Linked DNA regions of Reyranella humidisoli. The main gene of each other region encodes a partner of the protein of the gene in region 2 in a complex. Links are inferred from orthologs where the notes say so. Each region holds a gene or a part of one and is shown on either strand. Other genes may lie near its edges.

Evidence for each region.
Region 1: the proteins of uvrA (region 2) and mfd are in contact, whole or in part, in a crystal structure (PDB 4DFC), measured with the Escherichia coli proteins. The link is inferred for Reyranella humidisoli from one-to-one orthologs.

Annotation. Positions count from the first base shown.
Region 1 is NZ_JAHOPB010000003.1:274,192-289,864, reverse strand. Bases 4,760-8,848 are described here. They hold mfd (transcription-repair coupling factor), read right to left. Parts: upstream 8,458-8,848; coding sequence 4,960-8,457; downstream 4,760-4,959. Other genes in these bases: recG (ATP-dependent DNA helicase RecG), read left to right, coding at 8,812-8,848; KQ910_RS24880 (FAD assembly factor SdhE), read right to left, coding at 8,457-8,726; KQ910_RS24890 (TetR/AcrR family transcriptional regulator), read left to right, coding at 4,760-5,066. Also shown: KQ910_RS24915 (alanine racemase), read left to right, coding at 1-753; KQ910_RS24910 (SDR family NAD(P)-dependent oxidoreductase), read right to left, coding at 755-1,522; KQ910_RS24905 (SDR family NAD(P)-dependent oxidoreductase), read left to right, coding at 1,582-2,343; KQ910_RS24900 (MFS transporter), read left to right, coding at 2,394-3,539; KQ910_RS24895 (DsbA family oxidoreductase), read left to right, coding at 3,536-4,195; more of KQ910_RS24890, read left to right, coding at 4,389-4,759; more of recG, read left to right, coding at 8,849-10,893; KQ910_RS24870 (DUF4139 domain-containing protein), read right to left, coding at 10,970-13,003; KQ910_RS24865 (iron-sulfur cluster assembly scaffold protein), read right to left, coding at 13,245-13,652; KQ910_RS24860 (aminotransferase class V-fold PLP-dependent enzyme), read right to left, coding at 13,649-14,869; KQ910_RS24855 (NTP transferase domain-containing protein), read right to left, coding at 14,880-15,673. UniProt on the Escherichia coli protein: Couples transcription and DNA repair by recognizing RNA polymerase (RNAP) stalled at DNA lesions. Mediates ATP-dependent release of RNAP and its truncated transcript from the DNA, and recruitment of nucleotide excision repair machinery to the damaged site.
Region 2 is NZ_JAHOPB010000001.1:3,190,912-3,200,391, reverse strand. What follows is about bases 5,280-8,715. They hold uvrA (excinuclease ABC subunit UvrA), read left to right. Parts: upstream 5,280-5,626; coding sequence 5,627-8,515; downstream 8,516-8,715. Other genes in these bases: KQ910_RS15550 (bifunctional aminoglycoside phosphotransferase/ATP-binding protein), read right to left, coding at 8,520-8,715; KQ910_RS15560 (MFS transporter), read left to right, coding at 5,280-5,552. Outside these bases: gyrA (DNA gyrase subunit A), read right to left, coding at 1-2,719; KQ910_RS15570 (HAD family hydrolase), read left to right, coding at 2,898-3,539; ssb (single-stranded DNA-binding protein), read right to left, coding at 3,616-4,128; more of KQ910_RS15560, read left to right, coding at 4,308-5,279; more of KQ910_RS15550, read right to left, coding at 8,716-9,480. UniProt on the Escherichia coli protein: The UvrABC repair system catalyzes the recognition and processing of DNA lesions. UvrA is an ATPase and a DNA-binding protein. A damage recognition complex composed of 2 UvrA and 2 UvrB subunits scans DNA for abnormalities.

The DNA.
Region 1 (15,673 bases), on a different replicon or contig from region 2:
TCCGTATTCATCGAAATCGACAGCGGCGGCGGCCGCGCCGGCCTTCCCTATCCCGCCCTGCCCGGCCTGCTCGACATCGCGCGCGTGCTGCACGAGGCACCGGGCGTCGATCTCGCCGGCGTCATGACCCATGCCGGTCACTCCTATCACCAGAGCACGCCCGACGGGATCGCGGGCGTCGCCGAGCAGGAACGCGTGGCCATCGTGACTGCGGCGGAAAAGCTGCGCGCAGCCGGCATTCCCTGCCCGATCGTCTCGGGCGGCTCGACGCCGACGGCGATGCATTCGCGCGACTTCACCGGCATCACCGAGATGCGGCCGGGCGTCTATGTCTTCAACGATCTCGACCAGGAGTATATCGGGTCGTGCGGCGCGGGCGACATCGCGCTCTCGGTGCTGGCCTCGGTGATCGGCCACTATCCGCACCGCAACCAGATGCTGGTCGATGCCGGCGCGCTTGCCCTTTCGAAAGACATCAGCGCGCAGGAATTCCAGCCCAAGGTCGGCTACGGCACCATTGCCAACCCGCCTGCGGCTGGCATGGCCGTGATCGAATGCTCGCAGGAGCACGGCTTCGTCGCTGCCGACGAACCGCTGCCCTACGGCAACCTCCCCGTAGGCACGCGCGTGCGCATCCTGCCCAACCACGCCTGCATCACCGCTGCGGCCTACGACCGCTACTACGTCGTCGACAGCGACCTCGACGGCGGCAGGTCGGTGGTGGACGTCTACGACCGCATCAACGGGTGGTGAGCTACAGCGAACTCACCGTGTGGCCGCCGTCGACCGTGATCACGCTGCCGGTCATGAACGCGCCCGCTTCCGACGCGAGCAGCAGCAGCGCGCCATCGAGATGCTCGGGCTGGCCGATGCGCCGCTGCGGAATGCGGTCGATCAGGCGCTGGCCGCCCGGGGTCTTCCAGAAGTCGCCGTTCATCTCGGTCTCGATGTAGCCGGGGCAGATCGCGTTGACGCGGATCTGGTAGCGCGCCCACTCCATAGCGAGCGCGCGCGTGAGATGGATCAGACCCGCCTTCGAGGCGTTGTACGGCGCCACCTGGCCGATCGTGCGCAGACCCAGGATCGAGGCGATGTTGACGATCGAGCCCGGCCGCTTGGCCGCCACCCAGCGCTTGCCCGCCGTCTGCGTCATCAGCCAGGCGCCACGCAGGTTGGTGTCGACGACCGAATCCCAGTCCGCTTCCGGCATGTCGAGTGCGGGCTTCACGATCGAGATGCCGGCATTGTTCACCAGTATGTCGACCGGCCCGAGAGCCGCCTCGACCTTGTCGAAGGCCGCCGCGATCGACGCCGCCGACTGCACGTCGAGATCGACCGCCAGCGCCCTGGCGCCGCCCTGTTGCAGTTCCGCCTGAAGAGAGGCCAGCCGGTCGGCGCGCCGCGCCGCGATGGCGACCGAGGCGCCAGCTTCCGCGAGCGTGCGCGCAAAATGCACGCCGAGACCAGACGAGGCGCCGGTCACCAGGGCCACTTTGCCGCTAAGGTCGAATCGCTTGGACATGCCGGACGCTCCACTGTTTCATGCCGGCCTTATAGGCGAGCGACCCGTTCGGAGGAAACATGGACCTCGGTCTCAAAGGCAAGCGCGTGATGGTAACTGGCGGCACGAAGAGCATCGGCCGCGCCATCGTCGACACCTTCCTGGCCGAGGGCGCGGTCGTGGGATTTTGCGCTCGCGATGCGGCGCTGGTCAGGGAGCGCGAGGCCGAATGGCGATCGCAGCAGGGCCGCGCCACCGGTACCGCGCTCGACGTCACCGACAATGCCGCGCTGAAGGCGTGGATCGACGGTTTCGCGGCCGACGGCGGCATCGACCATTTCGTCGCCAACGTGAGCGCACTCGGCACCGACAACACGGTCGAGGGCTGGCGCAAGGCCATCGAGATCGACCTCGTCGCCACGGTGAACGCGGTGCTGAACGTCCGCCCTCACCTGGAGGCGCGCGGGTCCGGCGCCACGCTCACCATCATCGGCACGACCTCGCTGGTCGAGGTCGCCGGCCCCACCCAGCCCTACCGCTCGGTGAAGGCCGCGCTGGTGCCCATGATCAAGTCGATGGCGATCGAGATGGCGCCGAAGGGCGTGCGCGCCAACATGGTTTCGCCGGGCACCATCCTCGAGGACGGCAACACCTGGGGCCGCCAGCGTGACGCCGGCAGCGACCGCTACAAGCGTTCGCTGGCACGCAACCCCACCGGCCGCATGGGCACGCCGCAAGAGGTGGCGAACGCCGTCGTGTTTCTGTCCGGCACGCCCGCCTCGTTCATCACCGGCGTCAACATGGTCGTCGACGGCGCCATCACCGCGCGGGTGCAATACTGACGCCTGCCCGCACGCCATGGCCGCTGGTCGCCCTGCTGGTGGCGGCCGGCATGGTCGCGGCCTTCCAGGTCGGCAAGGCACCCCCCGCCCTCCCGTCGATCCGCGACGATCTCGGCGCCACGCTGGAACAAGCGGGCTGGCTGCTCTCGGTCATCAACCTGATGACGGCGCTGGGCGGCATGGCGATCGCACTGACGGCCGACCGCATCGGCCACCGACGGCTGGCGATCTTCGGCACGCTGCTGGCCGGCGGGGCGAGCCTCGCCGGAGCCTTCGCGCCCAATGTCGACTCGCTGCTGGTCGGTCGCATCCTCGAGGGGCTGGGCTTCATCAGCGTCGTGGTGGCCGTGCCGAGCCTGCTGCTGCGCCTCACGCGCCCTGGCGACCAGCGGCTCGCCATGGCGATCTGGAGCACCTACATGCCGGCCGGATCCGGCATCATGATGGTGATCGCGGCCGTCGTGCTGCCCGGCACCTCGTGGCGCATCGTCTGGCTCGTCGCGGCGGCCGCGGCGGGGCTGATGGCCGCGGCGCTCCTGCTGCTGGCCGTTCCCCGGCGCGAACTTGACCCGCTCCCGGTCACGCCCCGGCCTTTGCTTTCTGAGATGAAGGAAGTGGCAACCAGCGGCGGCCCGCTGGCGATCGCGCTCTGCTTCGGCGCTTATGCCTGCTGCTGGTTCGCCATCATCGGCTTCCTGCCGACCCTGCTGACCGAGCGGCTGGGCTATTCGACCTCGACCGCCGCCATCGTCACCGCCGCCGTCGCCATCCTGAACGTCACCGGCAATCTCGGCGCCGGCTGGCTGCTGCACCGTGGCGTCCCCAGGGTGGCGGTGATCGTCGGCGCCTGCCTCTCGATGAGCCTGTGCGCCGCAGGCATCTTCGTGAGCGGCGTGCCCGACCTGCTGCGGCTCGTCTTGGCCGGGGTCTATTCGGCGGTGATCGGGGTCGTGCCCGGCGCGCTGTTCACTGCCATCCCGGTCCATGCCCCGCGCCCCGAACTGGCCGGTGCCTCGACCGGCCTGCTGATGCAGGGCTCCAACATCGGCGGCCTTCTCGGTCCGCCCATCACCGGCGCACTTGTGGCGGCCGGCGGCTGGCCGAGCGCGGCCTGGCTGACCACCGGGGCGCTCGCCGTGGCCGCCGCCGCCGGCCTCTTCCTGCACTGGCGCGAAAGGCATAAACTCGCGCCATGATCTACGTCGACATCGTCTCCGATACGATCTGTCCCTGGTGCTACATCGGCAAGCGCCGCTTCGAGCGCGCGCTGGAGCAGAGCGGCCGCACGGACGTCGCGATCGCCTGGCGTCCCTTCCAGCTCAACCCCGACATGCCGGCCGAGGGCATGACGCGCGACGACTATGTCCGCGCCAAGTTCGGCGGCGGCGACCGGCCGCGCCAGATCTACCAGGCGATTGCCGAGAGCGGCCGGGAGGCCGGTATCGAATTCCAGTTCTCACGCATCAAGCGCACCCCCAACACCGTGCTCTCGCACCGGCTGGTCCACTGGAGCGCCAAGGTCGAGCGGCAGGACGAGGTCGTGGGCGAGCTGTTCAAGGCCTATTTCGAGGAAGGGCTCGACATCGGCGATCGCGATACGCTGATCGAGGTCGCTGTTCGCGCCGGCATCGAGGAGGACCTCGCCCGCCACCACCTCGCCAGCGACGAGGGCCGCCAGGAGGTCGTTGCCTCCGACGTCTATGCGCGACGTCTCGGCATCAACGGCGTGCCCTGCTTCATCGTGAACCGCAAGTACGCCGTCTCCGGCGCCCAGCCCCCGCCCGCCTTCATCGAGGTCTTCAACCTCGCCGAACGCGACGCCGCCACGAGCGCGGCACAATCAACCGCGTAGCAACCTTCGGCAATTCACCACTGACCTCATCCTGAGGAGCCACGCCTAGCGTGGCGTCTCGAAGGATGGGCAACGCACGCCTTGTTTGTAGCGACCCTTCGAGACGCGGCCTGCGGCCGCTCCTCAGGGTGAGGTCGTGCGCATTCAGCCATTTCATATGTCAGATATCATATGATATGATCATCGACATATCATGCCCATCAGCGCCACCCGCAAGGCCGCCATCCGGGCCGAGATCGTCGAGCACGCCGCGCGGCTGTTCCGGCTGCGCGGTCACGCCGGAACCAACATCGACGACATCATGCTGGCGGCCGGGCTGACGCGCGGCGCCTTCTATGCCCACTTCACGTCGAAGGAGGCGCTGTTCGCCGAGATCGTGCGAATGGGGCACGGGCTGCTGCCCAGGCTGCGCGCCGCCGAAAAACCCGAAGCCGTACTGGACGCCTATCTCGACCGCGAGACACTCGCCGCCAGCGCGCAGGGCTGCGCCCTCGCCTCTCTCGCCGGCGACGTGGCGCGAGCGCCTCTGGCGGCGCGGCTCGCCTATGCCAACGTGCTCCATGGCGTCATCGCCGAGCTTGCCAGGGGAAAGCGGCGTGCGCTCGATGCCGACGCAACGGCCATCGCCATCCTCGCCGTGGGCGCCGTGACCCTGGCGCGCGCCTCGGGCGATACACGCCTCAGCGACTGGCTGCTGCGCTGCGCCCGGCGCACGGCCAGGGCCCTGATGAAACCGAAAGCGAAGCCCAGACCGAAGAAGTCGCCTAAGCGGCGAGCTTCGCCAGCGAAGAAACGATCGACGTCACGCCCGAAAGCCGCTGCCGCTCGTCCTTCCAGACGCGCATCACGATCACGCGGTGGTCGGGCCTGAGCTTCACCAGCGGCGCGTTTTTCTGGATCCAGCCGATCAGCCGGTCGGGTCGCTCGAACTTGTTGTCGTGGAAGCTGAAGACGACGGCCTTCTCGCCGGCGTCGATCTTCTCGACCTGGGCGGCGCGGCAAAGCAGCTTGAGGGCCACGGTGTTCAGGAGGAATTCGGCCTCGACCGGCATGCGGCCGAACCGGTCGACCAGTTCGGCGGCGAAGGAATCGATCTCGCCCTGGTTGGTGAGACCGCCCAGACGCCGGTAGAGGCCCATGCGCACCGACAGATCGGCCACGTACTCCTCGGGGATCAGAACCGGAATGCCGAGATTGATCTGGGGCGACCATTCCGACTTCTCGGCTTCCTGCGAGCGGCCGCGCGCCGCCGCGACGGCCTCCTCCAGGAGCTGCTGGTAGAGCTCGATGCCGACCTCCCGGATGTGTCCCGACTGTTCGTCGCCCAGCAGGTTGCCGGCGCCGCGGATGTCGAGATCGTGGCTGGCGAGCTGGAAACCCGCGCCCAGTGTGTCGAGCGTCTGCATCACCTCGAGGCGCTTGGCCGCCGACTCGTTCAACGCCCGTCCCGGCGGTACGGTGAGATAGGCATAGGCGCGCGTCTTGCCACGGCCGACCCGGCCGCGCAGCTGGTAGAGCTGCGCGAGGCCAAACATGTCTGCGCGATGAATGATCATCGTGTTGGCATTGCGGATGTCGAGGCCGCTTTCCACGATGTTGGTCGAGAGCAGCACGTCGAACTTGCCTTCGACGAAATCCTGCATCGTGTTCTCGATGGTGGTCGGCGCCATCTTGCCGTGCGCCATGCCCAGGCGAATCTCCGGCACCAACTCGCGGATCTCCGCCGCGACCGAGGCCAGGTCCTCGACCCGCGGGCACACATAGAAAGTCTGGCCGCCGCGGAACTGCTCGCGCAGCAGCGCCTCGCGGATCGTGACGGCGTCGAAGGGCGTGATGAAGGTGCGCACCGCCAGTCGATCGACCGGCGGCGTGGCGATCAGGCTCATGTCGCGCACGCCGGTCAGAGCGAGCTGCAGCGTGCGCGGGATCGGCGTCGCGGTCAGTGTCAGCACATGGACGTCGGCGCGCAGCTCCTTCAGCCGCTCCTTGTGGCCGACGCCAAAATGCTGCTCCTCGTCGACGATGAGCAGGCCGAGATCCTTGAACTCGACGCTCTTGGCCAGCAGCGCGTGCGTGCCGCACACGATGTTGACGGTGCCGTCCTTCAGCCCTTCCTTGGTGGCCTTGGCCTCCTTGGCCGGCACCAGGCGCGACAGGCGGCCGATGTTCACCGGCATGCCCTGGAAACGCTCGACGAAGGTACGGTGATGCTGGCGGGCCAGCAGGGTCGTCGGTCCGATCACGGCCACCTGCTTGCCCGACAGGGCCGCCACGAAGGCCGCGCGCAAGGCGACCTCGGTCTTGCCGAAGCCGACATCGCCGCAGACCAGCCGGTCCATCGGCTTGCCCGACGACAGGTCGTCCATCACGTCGGAGATGGCCTGGAGCTGGTCGTCGGTCTCGGCATAGGGGAAGCGCGCGCAGAATTCCTCGTAGAGGCCCTCGGGCGGGCTCAGCGTCTCGCCGCGCCGGATCGCGCGCTCGGCGGCGATCTGGATCAGGCGGTCGGCCATGTCGGCGATGCGCTGCTTCAGCCGTGCCTTGCGCGACTGCCAGGCGACGCCGCCCAGACGGTCGAGGACGGCGCCCTCCTCTCCCGCGCCATAGCGGCTCAGCACGTCGATGTTCTCGACCGGGACGAAGAGCTTGTCGCCGCCTTCATAGGTCAGCCGAAGGCAGTCGTGACGAGCGTTCTGGATTTCGAGCGTGACCAGGCCCTCGTAGCGGCCGACGCCATGCTCGCGATGCACCACCAGGTCGCCGTCGCTCAGCGCCGAGGCTTCCGCGATGAAGCGCTCCGAGGGGCGCCGCTTCTTGGCGGGACGCGACAGGCGGTCGCCGAGGATGTCCTCCTCGCCGATGACCTCCAGCCCGTCGAGCACGAAACCATGCTCCAGCGGCCAGATCGCTATGGCCAGCACACCTGCCGGCAGCGCCTGCACCATGGCGTAATCGGCGGCCATCACCGGTGTGGTGGCGCCGTGCTCCTGCAGGAGATGCTGCAGGCGGGTCGTCGAGCCGTCGGTGTAGCCCGCAACGACGATGCGGCGGCCGGCGACGTTGGCGGCCTTCACATGCTCGGCGACCTTGTCGAACAGGTTCACGCCCTGCGCCGTACGCGCCTGGGCGAAGCCCTCGTGGCGACGGCCGCCGAGGTCTATCGTGTTCACAGCACCTGGCGCAGAATCGAACGTCGAGAACTGCGCGAGCGTGCGGCCCTCCAGCAGCCGATCCCACTCGGATGGCTTGATGTAGAGCCGTTCCGGCGGGACGGGCTTGTAATCCGCGCCCCCCGTCATGCCGCCCTTGGCTCCGGTCTTCTGGCGCGCGTCGTAGTAGTCTGCGATCAGCTCGTAGCGCGCGGTCAGGGCCTCGCCCGCCTCATGGTCCGCCGTGACGAGGGCGCCGGGGCAATAGTCGAGCAGCGTCTCCATATGGTCGTGGAACAGCGGCAGCCAGTGCTCGACACCGACATGGCGTTGACCGGCCGACACCGCCTCGTAGAGCAGGTCCTCGCCCGAGACGTTGCCGAACAGCTCGCGATAGCCGCTACGGAAGCGCTCGATGCTCTCGGGCGTGAGCAGCAACTCGCTGACCGGCAGCAGCACGACCTCGTCGCGATTGCCGGTGGAGCGCTGGCTCATCGGGTCGAACGAGCGGATCGCTTCCAGCGTGTCACCGAAAAGGTCGAGGCGCAGCGGCTCGGTCGTGCCGGGCGGAAAGAGATCGAACAGCCCGCCGCGCACCGCGAATTCGCCCGGCTCCATGACCGTCTCGGCGCGGCCGTAGCCGTTCTCGGAGAGAAACTTCGTCAGCCAGGCCACGTCGACCGTCTGGCCCTTGCGCAGGATGGTGGCGGCCTCGGCGTAGAGGCTCCGGGGTGGCACCCGCTGCAGCGCCGCGCCCACAGAGGCGAGGATGATCCGCGCCGGCGCGCCGGGCGTCCTGGGGGTCGCCAGCCGGCTCAACGTCTCCAGCCGCTCGGCCACGATGTCGGGATGCGGCGACATGCGGTCGTAGGGCAGGCAATCCCAGGCCGGGAACACCAGCACCTCACGTTCGGGGCTGAAGAAGCGCAGCCCGTCCTGCAGCCGTTCCAGCCGCTGCCCGTCGCGCGCCACGTGCAGAATGTCCGCACCGCCGGTCGCGCGCGCCAGCTCGGAGAGGACCATCGCATCGGCGCCCTCGGGCAGGCCCGCGATCGTCCACTTGCCTTGCTTGCGGGGGATCGCTGCCAGGGCGTTCACGAACGGCAGGGACACTAGAACCTCACGCGAAACGCCAGAAGCTTGCGCACCACCGGCGTGTCGTGATCGGCCGGAACCGCGGTCTTGCCCGACACCCAGTCGTAGATGTCGTTGTCGCCCACCTCAAGCAGGCGCTCGTACTGGTCGAGCTCCGCGGCGCCGAATTCATCGATGTGGGCGCGCGCGAATTGGCCAAGGAGGATGTCGTTCTCCTTGTTGCCGCGATAGGTGCTGCGGTACAGCAAACGCTTCCGGCGCGTTACCAGATCCGTGTCGGCGGTCATGTTTTCCCCAGTCCCGGACCAAAAAGGGGCGTAGCATATAGGCGGCGGCGATGGCGAAGTCACGCAGCCCCTGATCAAGCCAACCATGCGCCCGCAAGCCCTTACCCCTCTCTTTGCCCAGGTCACGTCGCTGCCCGGAATCGGACCGCGGCTGGGGACGCTCGTGGAGAAACTTGCAGGCCCGCTGGTCGTCGACCTGCTCTGGCACCTGCCCGCTGGCGTGATCGATCGCCGGAATGCGCCCGATGTCGCCCAGGCGCGTGGCGGCGAGGTGGCAACGCTCACCGTCGTCGTCGAGGAACACATCGTCCCGCACAGTCCGCGTCAGCCCTACAAGGTCTGGTGCAGCGACGAGACCGGCCGCCTCTGCCTGACCTACTTCAATGGCCGCGAAGACTATCTGAAGAAGCTGCTGCCGCCCGGCGAGACCCGCGTGGTGAGCGGCAAGGTCGAGATCTACCAGGGCGAGGTGCAGATGACGCACCCCGACCATGTCGTGCCGCTCGACGAACGCCCGTCGATCCTGCGCGTCGAGCCGCTCTACGGCCTCACCGCTGGACTGACGCAGCGGCCGGTGCAGAAGGCAACTGCCGCCGCCGTCGAGCGCACGCCCGCGCTGCCGGAATGGCAGGACCCCGCCTATCACAGGAAGCAGGGCTGGAGCGACTGGAAGACGGCGGTCGCCCGCGCCCACGCGCCCGGGGAGCCGGGTGACCTGTCGCCCGCCCACCCGGCCCGCGCCCGCCTCGCCTTCGACGAGCTGCTGGCCAGCCAGCTCGCCATCGCGCTGGTGCGCCATCACAACCGCACGCTCGCGGGCCATGCGACCAAAGGCGACGGCCGGCTGCGCCAGGCCGCCCTCGCCTCGCTGGGCTTCGAGCTGACCTCCAGCCAGACCCAGGCCATCGCCGAGATCGCCGACGATCTCGGTAAGGAGGAGCGCATGGTGCGCCTGCTGCAGGGCGATGTCGGTAGCGGCAAGACGCTGGTCGCCTTGCTCGCCATGCTGATCTGTGTGGAGGCCGGCGCGCAGGCGGCGATGATGGCGCCGACCGAGCTGCTGGCACGCCAGCATTTCGCGACCATCGCGCCGCTGGCGGAAGCCGCCGGCGTGAGGATCGCGCTGCTGACCGGCCGCGACGGCCAGCGGGCGAAGAAGCAGACGCTGCAGGGCCTGGCGGACGGCACGATCCAGCTCGTCGTCGGCACGCACGCGCTGGTGCAGGAGGATGTCGAATTCGCCGACCTCGCAATGGCCGTGGTCGACGAACAACACCGGTTTGGCGTGCATCAGCGCATGGCGCTGTCGTCGAAGGGCCATGCCGTCGATCTCCTCGTCATGACCGCGACCCCGATTCCGCGCACGCTCATGCTGGCGGCCTACGGCGATCTCGACGTCTCCAAGCTCACCGAGAAGCCCAAGGGCCGCCAGCCGATCGACACCCGCACAATGCCGCTGGAGCGGCTCGGCGAGGTCGCCCAGGGGATCGGCCGCCAGATCGCGGCCGGCGCGCGCGTCTACTGGGTCTGTCCGCTGATCGAGGAATCCGAGGAGATCGACCTCGCGAACGTACAGGAGCGCTTCCGCATCCTGGGCGACCGCTTCCCCGGCAAGGTCGGGCTCCTGCACGGACGGCTGAAGAGCGCGGAACGCGAGGCCACGATGGCGGCCTTTGCCGACGGCCGCCTGTCGATCCTGGTCGCCACGACCGTGATCGAGGTCGGTGTCGATGTGCCGGCTGCGACGGTGATGGTGATCGAGCATGCCGAGCGCTTCGGCCTCGCCCAGCTCCACCAGCTGCGCGGTCGCGTGGGGCGCGGCAGCGCCAAGTCGACCTGCCTGCTACTCTACGCCATGCCGCTCGGCGAGACCGCCAAGTCGCGCCTCGCGATCATGCGCGAGACGGAGGACGGCTTCCGCATCGCCGAGGAGGATCTCAAGCTGCGCGGCGCCGGCGAGCTTCTGGGCACCCGCCAGAGCGGCTTGCCCGACATGCGCCTGGCCGACCTGGCGATCCACAACGAGCTTCTGGAGGCCGCGCGCGACGATGCGCGACTGGTGATCGCCCGCGATCCGGACCTGCAGACTGAGCGCGGCCAGGCCCTGCGCGCCCTGCTCTACCTGTTCCGCCGCGACGACGCGGTGAGGACGCTAAGGGCGGGTTAGTCGAAAGGATCCCTCGCTGCGCTCGGGATGACAATGTTCGTGTCATCCCGAGCGCAGCGAGGGATCCTTCTCGAGATCAGCCGAGCTGGCTCACATACGTGCGCAGCGCGGCGCGGGCTTCCTCGACGGCCTTGTCGGCCTCCGCACGACGCTTGGCGAGCGCCTCGAGGTCGGTCTCCTGCTTGTCGAGCGTGGCGAGGTAGCGCCGCTGCAGGTCGCTGTTGGCCGGAACCCGCGCCAGGTTCTCGCGCAGGCGCGCCTGCTCCTGCACGATCGCCTGCCGCTCGGCGTCGACCTGCGCCACCTTGCGCTGGGCCTCCGCTACGGTCTGCTGGAGCTGCAGCACGCGGGTCAGCGCCTCGCGCGTCTTGGCGTCGAACTCGCGGGCCTGGGCATAGACGCGGATCTGTTCGGCCGCGCTCTCGACCAGCCGGATTTCCTGCTGCTGCGTCTGCTCCTGCACGACCTCGAAGGTCTGCGTCTGGTCGCCGCCCGGAAGCTGGAACGGGATGCGGTAATTGCCCTCGCTCAGCTCGACGTCCTTCGCCTCGGGCTTGGTCAGCGTCCAGCCCGGCAGGCGACGCTGCACCACGACGAGCTGGCGCGGCTCCTTGGCCGGGCCGCGCACGCGGTAGACGGTGTTCTGGCGGATGACGCGCGAAAGCCGGAGCGCCCCGTTGGCGATGGTGCCCGACGCCACCCGCTCGGCCTGCGCCACGTCGCGTTCGATGACGATCTTCTCGTCCAGCGCATAGGCCAGCAGGCGCGTCTCGCCGACCGGGAAACCCGACAGCCGCGCGTCGCCGACATAGGAGACGGAACCGGCCTTGTCGCGCTCGTAGAGCGTGATGATGCCCGGCGGCAGGCCCGATTCGCCGTCGTTGGTCAGGCGGATCGCGGCCAGCGGATTGCGCGCTGCGGCGTCGGCCTGATAGAGCGCGAGCCGCTGTGCCGGCACCTGCCTGTCGACAATCGGAATTGAGAGCGTGCGGCCGTTCTCGACGCTGACGGCGCGCGGGAACTTGAAGATCACCTGCGTGGCGGCGTCACTGGCCTCGATCTGCTCCGCGGCTGCAGCCATGCCTGCAGGCGGCGGAGGCGGAGGCGCCATCGCAGGCGACGAGACGGACCTTTCCTGTTGCGCCCGGTACGGCGCGGGTGCCGGCATGGGCAGCGGCGCATTGGCACGCTTCTGGTCGGCGACGACACCACCGCGATCAACGCCCGGCATCAGGCGGCCGGCGATCTCGACAGGGATCTCGGGGCGCGTCACGTAATAGGCGTTGTAGAGCGCCTGATGGAATGCGACCGGCCGGCCCGACACGAGCGTCAGCTCGACATCCTTCCAGTCCTGGCCGCTCATGTTCTCGACGATGGCCCAGCCCTGCAGCGCCGAGCGCGCCGCCGCGGGATCCGCGCCGAGCGTCAGCCGGTACGAGGCCTTCCAGACCGGCGCCTCGACGATGTAGGCGACGCGAACCGTGCGCTTGCCCTGCCCGCGCATCGACAGGTCGATGGTGCGGGCGTCCTTGGCGCGGTTGCCCTGGATCGCGACCAGCGCCTGGCCGACCTTGTCGCGTAACGCAGGATCGGCGAATTGCAGGTTCTCGGCTTCCTCGAGGATGAACTGCTGCAGGCCGCGGTCGGTGTAGAGCGTGACCCGCGTGCGCTTCATCGTGCCCTTGTTCTCGGGCAGCAGGAGCGTGTCCTCCTCGACCGAGACGATGCGGCCGGTGAGCGCGCGGCTGCCGCCGACGGTGACCTGCGCGCCCTTCAGGGTCTGCAACAGCTCGGCCGGCGAACCCAGCGACCCCTGGTCGAACGGCAGGTCCTTGAAGGCCTGCGCCAGCGGCTCGCGTCCGGGCAGGCTCAACCCGCCGACGCCACCCTTGTCGTCATAGACCACGAGGCTTTTCAGAACGTCGTCGACCTGCCCCAGCGACACGGTGAGCTTCAGCGTAGCGTCGCCCTCGACGGTCGCCTCATATTCGAAGTAGCCCAGCCCGCCGGACGACAGCATGACGCGCTTCAGCGCGAGGTCCTGGGCAAAGGCGAAGGTCGGGAACGCAAGGAGGCCCAGCAGGGCCACGACGTTCATCAAAAGGCGCATGGTCTCTCCCAGGATGCGTGCGCACCTTGCCTATCGACTGTGACACAAGCACGGCGGTGGAGCGACCAAAGTAGGTGTACGTACCTTTAGGTCCGACGCACTGCGCGGACAAAAATAATCGTGTCATCCCGAACGCAGCGAGGAATTCTTGATTGGCTGTTGCTAAGGATCCCTCGCTGCGCTCGGGATGACAATATTCCCTGCATCTGAGGCGTTGCGTTATCCGACGCGCTGCGCCGAGCTACGAAAGCGCGTCCTTCAGCGCCTCGAGCGGCAGCAGCACGCATTCCTGCCGTGACTTGTGGGCGGCGACCGGTGCGAAGGCGTCGAAAGGCTCATGCGTCTCACCGGCCTCGCGGCCCAGCGCGCGTTCGGCGTCGTGGCGCAGTTCGGCAATGCCGGCGGCATCACGGCCGACGGCGACCGCGGACAGCGCCGAGGCCGAAGCCTGGCACAGGAGGCAACCGCGCACCTGGTGGCCGATCTCGGCGATGCGCCCCTCTCCATCGAGACGCACGTCGATGATCACGCGATCGCCGCACAGGGGATTGTCGCGCCGCGCCGTCTTCGTCGGCTCGGCGAGTTTGCCGGCCCCGGTCTTCGCCTTTGCGAGAGCGACGATGCGCTCCTGGTAGAGCTGGTCGCTCATCGCAGCGTCTTCGCCGCATGCGCGACACCCGTCAGCAGCGCGTCGATGTCGCTGTTGTCGTTGTACGGCGCCATCGAGACGCGGGTCGTGCCGTCGAGGTCGAACCGGTCCATCAGCGGCTGAGCGCAATGATGCCCGGCGCGCACCGCGACGCCGAACGAATCAAGCGTCTGCGCCACGTCGTGGGGATGCACGCCGTCAAGCATGAACGACACGACCGGATATCGGTTCTGCAGGCTCGCCGGGCCGAAGATCTGCGTACCGTCGATCTTCTGCAGCCCGTCCATGAGCCGCTGCACCAGCGCCATCTCGTGGTCGTGCGCGCCCGTCCAGTCGAGCGCCTGCATCCAGGCGCAGGCCGCACCCAGACCGATGGCCGGGCCGATCGCCGGGGTCCCCGCCTCGAAGCGGCGCGGCGACGGCGCCCACGTCGTCTCGGCTAGGGTCACGCGGCCGATCATCGAGCCGCCGCCCATGAAGGGCGGCATCGCGTCGAGAAGCTCCAGCCGTCCCCACAGCACGCCAATCCCGTTCGGCCCATAGGCCTTGTGCCCAGCGAAGGCGTAGAAATCTACGCCCAGCGACGGAAGGTCGACGGGCCCGTGCGGCGCGCGCTGGGCGCCGTCGAGCATCACCCGGGCGCCGACCGACTTCACCGCCTCGACGACGGCGCGCACGTCGAGCAGGGCACCGGTCACGTTGGAAACATGCGCCAGCGACACCAGCCTGGTGCGCGGCGTCAGCAGGCGCGGCAGGGCCTCGAGGTCGATGCGGCCGTCGGTCGTGACCGGCAGCATGTCGAGTTCGATGCCCGAACGCGATCGCAGCATCTGCCACGGCACGATGTTGGAATGGTGCTCGATCTCCGACAGCAGGATGCGGTCGCCGGGCTTCAGGAGCGAGCCGAAGGAATAGGCCACGAGATTGATCGCCGCCGTGCAGCCGCCGGTAAAGATGATCTCCATGGTCGGGACACCGAGGAATGTCGCGACCTGGGCGCGGGCATTCTCGTAGGACTCGGTGGCGCGTTCGGCGAGGCGATGCACGCCGCGCAGTACGTTTGCGCGGCCGGTCGTCTCGTAGTGGCGCACGGCGTCGATCACCGCGAGCGGCGTCTGCGCCGAGGCGCCGTTGTCGAGATAGTGGACCGGTAGCCCGTCGATGATTTCGGACAGGATCGGGAACTGGCCGCGAACGGCGGCGACGTCGAAGCTCATCGGAAAAAACTCATGCAGTGCTCCGCGCCCGCCAGGCCGCCAGTGCCTCGGGCGTGTCGATGTCGGTGATCGCGGCCTCGCCCGTCATCTCGACCTCGCAGACGAGATCGGCATGCTCGCCGATCAGATGCTTGGCGCCGCTGTCGCCCGACAGCTTCGCCATCTCCGGAAAGAAGCGCCGCGCCCAGAGCACGGGATTTCCGCGCTTGCCGCCCACCGTCGGCACGCAGATCGCGCGGCCCTCGACCGGGCTGAAGGCGGCTATCAGGCGATTGAGCAGGGGCGCGCCAACGCCCGGCATGTCGCCCAGCTGGACCACCGCCGCATCGACCGTCGTAGGCAATGCGCCGATACCGGTGCGGACGGAGGTGCTGAGGCCCTGGGCAAAATCCGGATTGGTGACGAAGCGCACCCGCGAGCGCGGCTGGACCGCTCTCTCAACGGCGGCGCGGACATCGTCGGCCATGTGGCCCAGCACCACGACGACCTCGACCGCCTGCGAAGCAAGCGCCGCCTTCACCGCATGGACGACCAGCGGCGCACCTTCGGCTTCGGCCAGCAGCTTGTTCGGCCCGCCCATGCGCGTCGAGCGGCCGGCCGCCAGCACCAACACCGCCACGCGCGGCGCCTGCTGCGGACCGGTATCCTCGGAGTCCGTCTCGTCGCGCGGCTGCGGCCGGCTGGGAATTTCCGCCAGCAGGCCGCCCGAGCCCATGCGCACGATCTCGGCGCGGCCGACCGGCAGGCGCGCGGCAAGCCGCTCCAGCACCATGTCGAAGCCGTTGTACTTCGGCGACTTGGCGC
Region 2 (9,480 bases):
TCACGTTGACGATGCGCACACCGCGCGTCGCACGCCCGGCAATGCGAATTCCATCCACCGGGCAACGGATCAGCGTGCCGGCGTCGGTCACCAGCATGATCTCGTCGGTGTCGAGCACCGGTACCGCCGCCACGATCTCGCCGCCCTTGGCGAGGCTCATCAGTTCCACGCCCTTTCCGCCGCGGCCGGTCACCCGGTACTCGTAGGCGGAGGTGCGCTTGCCGAACCCGGACGAGGCCACGGTGAGCACGAACTCCTCCCTGGTCTTCAGCTCGGCGAAACGCTCCGGCGAGAGCGTGGCGGGCGGCGCAGCCGCCTCCTCGCCCGCGGGAGTCTCCTCCTCCGGCGCATCCACGGCCGCCTCGCCGGCGTCCACGGCGTTCTCGGCCTGGCGCTCGGCGCGTGACTGGCGCAGGTAGGCGTCGCGCTCCTCGCTGGTGACGCCCTTGCCGGCATCGACCAGCGACATCGAGATCACCTCGTCGCCTTCTGCCAGCGCGATGCCGCGCACGCCGGTCGAGTTGCGGCTCGCGAACAGGCGAACCTTGTCGGTCGGGAAGCGCATGGCGCGGCCCTGCCGCGTCGCCAGCAGCACGTCCTGGTCCTCGCTGCAGACGCCGACGCCGATCAGGCGGTCGCCGGCATCCTCGCCCTCGAACTTCATGGCGATCTTGCCGTTCTGGTTCACATTCACGAAATCGCCGAGCTCGTTGCGCCGCACGCCGCCGCGCGCAGTGGCGAACATGACGTTGAGCGTCGCCCAGCTCGCCTCGTCCTCCGGCATCGGCATGACCGTGCTGATCGTCTCGCCCTCGCTGAGCGGCAGCAGATTCACGAAGGCCTTGCCGCGCGCCTGCGGGGCGCCGAGCGGCAGCCGCCAGACCTTGAGCTTGTAGACGATGCCGCGGCTGGAGAAGAACAGCACCGGCGTGTGCGTGTTGGCCACGAACAGGCTCGAGACGAAATCGTCCTCACGCGTGGCCATGCCCGAGCGGCCCTTGCCGCCGCGGCGCTGGGCGCGATAGGCCGAGACCGGAACGCGCTTCACGTAGCCGCCATGGGTCACGGTGACGACCATGTCCTCGCGCTGGATCAGGTCCTCGATGTCCTGCTCGAATTCGTTGTCGAGGATCTGGGTGCGACGCGGCGTGGCGTACTTCTCCTTGATCTCGACCAGTTCGCTGGCCATCAGCGCGAACAGCTTGTCGCGATCGCCGAGAAGTTCGAGGTAGCCCTCGATCAGCTTCGCGACCTCGGTCAGCTCTTCGGCGATCTTGTCGCGCTCCAACCCGGTCAGGCGCTGCAGTCGCAGCTCGAGGATCGCACGGGCCTGCACCTCGGAGAGCCGGTAGGTTCCCTCGGCCGACACTTCGCGGCCGGGCTCGGCGATCAGGTCGATCAGCGGCTTCACGTCGGTGGCCGGCCAGTCCTTGGCCATCAACCGCTCGCGCGCCACGTTCGGATCGGGCGAGCGGCGGATCATCTCGATCACTTCGTCGATATTGGCGACGGCGATCGCGAGACCGACCAGCACATGGGCACGGTCGCGCGCATGGTTGAGCTCGAAGCGGGTGCGCCGTGTGAGCACTTCGGCGCGGAAGCGGATGAAGGCCTCGAGCAGCTCCTTGAGGCTCATCAGCTTCGGGCGGCCGCCGTCGAGCGCCAGGGCGTTGACGCTGAAACTCGTCTGCAACGGCGTGAAGCGGTAGAGCTGGTTGAGCACCACGTCGGACATGGCGTCGCGCTTCAGGTCGATGACCAGCCGCACGCCGTCCCTGTCGCTTTCGTCGCGGATCTCGGAGATGCCCTCGACCTTCTTGTCGCGCACCACCTCGGCGATGCGCTCGTGCAGCCGGGCCTTGTTCTCCTGGTATGGAATCTCGGTGACGACGATCGACTCGCGGCCGCCGGATTTCTGCTCGATGTTGGTCTTGGCCCGCATCATCATCGAGCCGCGACCGAGCTCGAAAGCGGCCCGGATGCCGTTGCGGCCGAGGATGATGCCGCCGGTCGGGAAATCAGGACCCGGCACGTATTCCATGAGCTGCGGCACGGTCAGCTCGGGATTGGCGATCAGCGCGAGGCAGGCTTCGATCAGCTCGCCGAGATTGTGCGGCGGGATGTTGGTCGCCATGCCCACCGCGATGCCGCCGGCGCCGTTGGCCAGCAGGTTCGGATAGGCCGCCGGCAACACCGTCGGCTCGCTCTCGCGCTCGTCGTAGTTCGGCTGGAACTCGACAGTGTCCTTGTTGATGTCCTCGAGCAGCGTCTCCGAGACCGTGGCGAGACGCGCCTCGGTGTAACGCATCGCCGCCGGCGGATCGCCATCCATCGAGCCGAAATTGCCCTGCCCCGAGATCAGCGGCAGGCGCATCGAGAAGTCCTGCGCCATGCGCACCATGGCGTCGTAGATCGCGCTGTCGCCGTGCGGGTGATACTTGCCCATCACGTCGCCGACGATGCGGGCCGACTTGCGGAAGGGCCGCGTCGAGTCGTAGCCGCCTTCCTTCATCGCGTAGAGGATGCGCCGCTGCACGGGCTTCAGCCCGTCGCGCGCGTCGGGCAGCGCGCGCGAGACGATCACGCTCATGGCGTAATCGAGGTAGGAGCGGCGCATCTCCTCTTCGATGGTGATCGGGGCGATATCGTGCGGAGAAGACGGGGGCGGAGGCGCGTCCGAGGGCGGCGGCACCGGCGGCAGGGTCGTATCGTCGCTCACGGAAACCTGGGAATTTTTCTCGTTCTTGCAGCCCGTCCGGAGGCTCCGTCGGGGGTATTTCGCAAACTAGCAAACAAGCCCCGGAAGACCAACAAAAATCGCCCGAGAAAGCCCCCTTTAACACTTTGATTTTATTGACTAAATTCCTGTCGAATTTACCTCAGGGAAAGGCTGTGATTTGCCCCCAGAAAGTGCCCTTGCCCGCCCCTCCGTAGTCGTCTTCGACATGGGTGGCGTCCTGATCGACTACAATCCGCGCCACCTCTACCGGAAGCTGATCCCGCACGAAGCGGAGATGGAGGATTTTCTGGCCAGGGTGACCACGCGGGAGTGGCACACGCGGCAGGACTATGACGGCGATCCGGCCACCGCGACGCGCGAACTGCAGGCGCTCCATCCGGGCAAAGAGGCGCTGATCTCAGCCTACTACGACCGTTTCGACGAGATGCTCGCACACACGTTCGAGCCGACGACGGCCCTCGTCGAGCGGCTGGGCAGCGCCAAGGTCCCGCTTTACCTGCTCTCCAACGCCCCGGGCTTCCTCGACGCCTGGCTGCGCGGCCCGGCGCGCACGACGCATCCGTTCGTGAGGCATTTCCGCGACTATGTGGTGTCCGGCCATGTCGGCTGCTGGAAGCCCGACGCGGCGATCTTCGACCTGACGTGCCGCCTCGGCGGCTTCAAGCCGCAGGATGCCGTCTTCATCGACGACGTCCTGGCAAATGTCGACGGCGCGCGCGCCACCGGCATGAGCGGCATCCATCACCGCTCGCCCGAGCAAACCATCGCCGAGCTGCGCGCGCTGGGCTTTCCTGCATGACGGTCCGCTTCATCGGCCCGCGAGAGAGCCGGCGGCCGAAAACGACCGTCCCTCACGGGACGAGCGTCGGCACCACCTAGAACGGAATGTCGTCGTCGAGTTCGGCCTTGCCGCGGGGAGCCGCACGGCCACCGCCGCCACCCCCACCGCTGGACGCACCGCCACCGCCGCCGCCCATGCCGCCGCCGTAGTCATCGTCCATGCCGCCGCCACCGCCGCCGCCTTCACCGCCACCGCTGCGACCGTCGAGCATGGTGAGCGAACCGCCAAAGCGCGGGATGACGACCTCGGTCGTATAGCGTTCCTGGCCGCTCTGGTCGGTCCACTTGCGGGTGGTGAGCTGGCCCTCGAGATAGATCTTGGCGCCCTTCTTCAGGAACTTCTGGGCGACCTCGGCCAGCTTGTCGTTGAAGATCACGACGCGGTGCCACTCGGTGCGCTCCTTGCGCTCGCCGCTGTTGCGGTCGCGCCAGGTCTCGGAGGTCGCCACCGACATGTTCACCAGCGAACGCCCATCCTGCATGGATTTCACTTCGGGGTCGCGGCCGAGATTTCCGACGAGAATGACTTTGTTGACGCTGCCCGCCATGGGGGCCTCCTTCGCTTTCCCGGCGCCGCGGGACGCGGCACCTACCTCACGGCGGGCAAACTAGCTCCGGCAGCCTGTGGGCAGCCACCGAATAACGGTTGTGAAGTGAAGTCTGCTCATGACGGCCCTCCGACAATTCATTGGTTGGGACAGCAAACTCTCCCGTATCTTCCCCCGCCATGAGCAAACCCTTTCACGTCCCCCAGGTCTCGACCGGCCAGGCCTACGCCATGCTGGGCGGCGCGGCCCTGATGATGACCCTGGCAATGGGCATCCGGCAGAATCTCGGCCTGTTCCAGGCGCCGGCCTCCCGGGAACTCGGCATCGCGATCTCCGACTTCGCCCTCGCGATATCCGTCCAGCAGGTGGCCTGGGGCGTCAGCCAGCCGATTGCCGGCGTCTTCGCCGACAAATACGGGACGCGCTGGGTCGCCCTAATCGGCAGCGTGCTCTTCATCCTCGGCATCTGGCTGACGGCGACGGCGCAGAGCCTCTTCCCCATCATCCTGGGCGCCGGCGTGCTGATCGGCGTGTCGCTGGCCTGCACGACGTCCGGCATCACGGCAAACATCGCCGCGCGCGTCGTCGAGCCCGGCCGCCGCACACTGGCCTTCGGCCTGGTCTCGGCGGCCGGCTCGGTCGGCACCATGGTGACCGCACCGATTGCCGCCTATCTCCTGAATACCGACGGCTGGCGGGCCGCCGTCTGGGCCTTCGTGATCCTGGCCCTGGCGATGCTGCCGGCCGCCTGGATCGGCAGTCGGGCCGACAAGCTGCCCAACAGCCTGTCGACGGACCGCAATCTCACCCTGGGGGGCGCCCTCGACGAAGCGCGGCGCCACAGCGGCTACGTCGTGCTGTCGCTGGCCTTCTTCGTCTGCGGCCTGCAGCTCGTTTTCATCACCACCCACCTCCCGACCTATCTCGCCCAATGCGGCATGGACGCCTCCTACAGCGCCGTGGCGCTGATGCTGATCGGCGGATTCAACATCCTGAGTTCGTGGTTGTTCGGTTGGCTGGGTGACAAATACCCCAAGCGCCTGCTGCTGGGTGCGATCTACCTGCTGCGCTCGCTGACCGTGGCGCTGTTCTTCCTGTTCCCACCCACGCCACTCTCGGTCGTGCTGTTCGGGGCCGCCATGGGCACGCTGTGGCTGGGGGTAATTCCCCTGGTCAACGGGCTGGTGGTGCAGATCTTCGGCCTGCGCTTCCTGTCGACCCTGACCGGCATCGCCTTCCTCAGCCACCAGGCCGGTTCCTTCCTCGGCGCCTGGGGCGGCGGCTATCTCTACGACCTGATGGGCTCCTATGACCTCGCCTGGAAGATCGGCGTCCTGATCGGCCTGATTGCGGGCACCGCGCAGCTCCTGATGAACGACCGGCCGACGGCACGGGTGCTGGCAGCGCAAGCATCGCCAGCGTGACACCGGGACTGGCGGGGCTGGGGGTTAATCGCCATATGCGGTGATCCCCCGCATCCCTTATTGTCCCGGTCCAGATGGCCAAGTCACGCTTACAAACTGCCGAACCGCATCGCTTCATCTCCGTCCGGGGAGCGCGCGAGCACAATCTCAAGAATGTCGACGTCGACCTGCCGCGCGACCGGCTGGTCGTGATCACCGGTCTCTCGGGCTCGGGAAAATCCTCGCTCGCCTTCGACACGATCTACGCCGAGGGCCAGCGCCGCTACGTCGAGAGTCTCTCGGCCTATGCGCGCCAGTTCCTCGAGCTGATGCAGAAGCCCGACGTCGATTCGATCGAGGGCCTGTCGCCCGCGATCTCGATCGAGCAGAAGACGACCTCGCGCAACCCGCGCTCGACGGTCGGCACCGTCACCGAGATCTACGATTATCTGCGCCTGCTGTTCGCGCGCGTCGGCGTGCCCTACTCGCCCGCCACCGGGCTGCCGATCGAAAGCCAGACCGTTTCCCAGATGGTCGACCGCATCAAGACGATGCCGGACGGCACGCGCCTCTATCTCATGGCGCCGATCGTGCGCGGCCGAAAGGGCGAGTATCGCAAGGAGCTGCAGGAGCTGCAGCGCAAGGGCTTCCAGAGGGTCAAGGTCGACGGCAAGCTCTACGAGATCGCCGACGCACCGGCTCTCGACAAGAAATACAAGCACGACATCGACGTGGTGGTGGACCGCATCGTCGTGAAGCCGGATCTCGGCAACCGTCTTGCCGATTCGATCGAGACCGCACTCACGCTCGCCGAAGGTCTGGCCATCGCCGAGAACGCCGATAACGGCGAACGCACGGTCTTCTCGGCCCGCTTCGCCTGTCCGGTCTCGGGCTTCACCATCGAGGAAATCGAACCGCGCCTGTTCTCGTTCAACGCGCCGCAGGGCGCCTGCCCTTCCTGCGACGGGCTGGGCGTAAAGATGTTCTTCGATCCCGAGATGGTGATTCCGGACGACCGGCTCTCGCTCTCGGAGGGCGCGGTCGCGCCGTGGGCCGATTCGTCGGGCCAGTATTACATGCAGACGCTCGACAGCATCGCCAAGCACTTCAAGGTGAAGACCTCGATGCCGTGGCGCGACCTGCCGAAGAAGGTGCGCGACACGATCCTCTACGGCAGCGGCAGCGAGTCCGTCGCCATGCGCTACGACGACGGCATCCGCCAGTACCAGACGACCAAGCCGTTCGAGGGCGTGATCCCCAATCTCGACCGCCGCTGGAAGGAGACCGATTCCTCCTGGGTGCGCGAGGAGCTTGAGCGCTTCCAGCATGAGAGCAAGTGCGAGACCTGCAACGGCGCCCGCCTCAAGCCCGAAGCGCTGGCCGTTAAGATCGCCGGCCTCAACATCAGCCAGACGACCGAGTTCTCGATCGGCGAGGCGGTGCAGTGGTTCCTGGCGCTCGACCCCAAGCTCACGTCGAAACAGCGCGAGATTGCCGCCCGCATCCTCAAGGAGATCAACGAGCGGCTGGGCTTCCTCGACAATGTCGGCCTCTCCTACCTGACATTGAACCGCACCTCCGGCACGCTGTCCGGCGGCGAAAGCCAGCGCATCCGCCTTGCCTCCCAGATCGGCTCGGGCCTGACGGGCGTGCTCTACGTGCTCGACGAGCCGTCGATCGGCCTGCACCAGCGCGACAACGACCGGCTGCTGAAGACGCTCACGCGCCTGCGCGACCTCGGCAACACGGTGCTGGTGGTCGAGCATGACGAGGACGCGATCCGTGCCGCCGACTATCTCGTCGACATGGGCCCCGGCGCCGGCGCGCACGGTGGCAACGTGATCGCGCAGGGCACGCCCGAGGAGGTCATGCGCAACAGCGCGAGCCTCACCGGCCAGTATCTTTCCGGCTTCCGCCAGGTTCCGATCCCCAAGGTGCGCCGCGAGCCGCCACCCCGGAACGGCCGCTGGCTCACCCTGAAGGGCGCCAAGGAGAACAATCTCCAGGACGTCACCGCCAGCATCCCGCTCGGCACCTTCACCTGCGTCACCGGCGTGTCGGGCAGCGGCAAGTCCACGCTGATCGTCGAGACGCTCTACAAGGCGCTCGCGAAGAAGCTCAATAATGCGCGCGAGCATGCCGGCGCGCATGCCTCCCTCGAAGGCGTGAACCATCTCGACAAGATCGTCGACATCGACCAGTCACCGATCGGCCGCACGCCGCGCTCCAATCCCGCGACTTATACGGGCGCCTTCTCGCCGATCCGCGACTGGTTCTCGCAACTGCCCGAATCGACCGAGCGCGGCTACAAGCCCGGCCGCTTCTCCTTCAACGTGAAGGGCGGCCGCTGCGAGGCCTGCCAGGGCGACGGCGTCATCAAGATCGAGATGCATTTCCTGCCCGATGTCTACGTCGAGTGCGACGTCTGCAAGGGCAAGCGCTACAATCGCGAGACGCTGGAGATCGTGTTCCGCGGCAAGTCGATCGCCGACGTTCTCGACATGACGGTCGACGAGGGCTGCGAGTTCTTCAAGGCGGTGCCGATCATCCGCGACAAGCTGCTGACGCTTCAGCAGGTCGGTCTCGGCTACATCCATATCGGCCAGCAGGCGACGACGCTCTCGGGCGGCGAAGCGCAGCGGGTCAAGCTCGCCAAGGAACTGTCGCGCCGCGCCACCGGCCGCACGCTCTACATTCTCGACGAGCCGACCACCGGTCTTCATTTCGAGGACGTGCGCAAGCTGCTCGAAGTGCTGCATCGCCTGGTCGAGACCGGCAACACGGTGCTGGTGATCGAGCACAATCTCGAAGTCATCAAGACGGCCGACTGGGTCCTCGACATGGGGCCCGACGGCGGATCGGGTGGCGGCCGACTGGTTGCCGAAGGCCCGCCCGAAGCGATCGTGAAGGTCCCCGACAGCTACACCGGCCAATATCTCGCCCGCCTGCTTCCACGCAGCGCTTCGACCAAGAAGCGCGCCTGAGAGGTTAGCGTCGCTCCCAGTCGATGCGACCGAGATCGTAGTCGAACTGACGTTCGACCACGTCGGACGTGGCGTCGGAAGCATCGCCCTTGCGGTCCGTCACGCGCCGCTGCGCGACGTCCTTCGGGACATCGAGCCAGATTCCCTGGAACGGCACACCGACCTTGTGCGCCAGCGCCTCGGCCGCCACCCGTTCAGCGGGGCGCGCGAAGACCGCGTCGAGCACGACGCTGTGCCCTGCCCTCAGCACGCGCTCGGCGCGCGCCATGAAAGCGGCGTAGATCCGGGCCGACGCCTCCGGCGAATAACTGCCGGCCGGCATGCGCTCCTCCAGCGCGATTCCCGCCTGCCGCTTGCGCTCGACGTCGGTGCGCACGACGACCGCCCCGGGGGTGCGGCCGATCTCCGGCGCCATCTTCAAGGCGAGCGTGGTCTTGCCGCTGCCCGACAGGCCGCCGATCGCGACCAGACGCGGCGGCACGGGCTTCAGGAACTCGAGGGCCGCTTCCTGATAGGCGCGCGCCGGGGCATTGTCGGCGCCGCTCACGGCGGTGACGGCGGAATCGACATAGGCGCGGATCGCGGCGCGGCGCGCGAGGAACATGGGCAGCAGCACCAGCGCCTCCTCGTGCGAGGCTCCTTCGGTCTCGCGGACCCGCCACAGCCATTCGTTCAGCAGGCGATTGGCCAATGCGCCCAGCCCCTGTCGCGCCAGGTCCATCAGCGTGAACGCGAGATCGTAGAGCACGTCGATGTTGGCGATCTTGTCGGAGAATTCGATGGCGTCGAACGGCACCGGCTGGCCGTTCAGCGTCACGATGTTCCGCAGGTGCAGGTCACCGTGACAGCGGCGGATTGCGCCGGCCGCGACGCGGCGCGCCACGAGATCGACGAAGGGCTCGAGCGAGCGCGGCATCGCGTCGGCCAGCGCCTCGCTGGTCGCCGGGTCCAGCCGTTCACCCGCC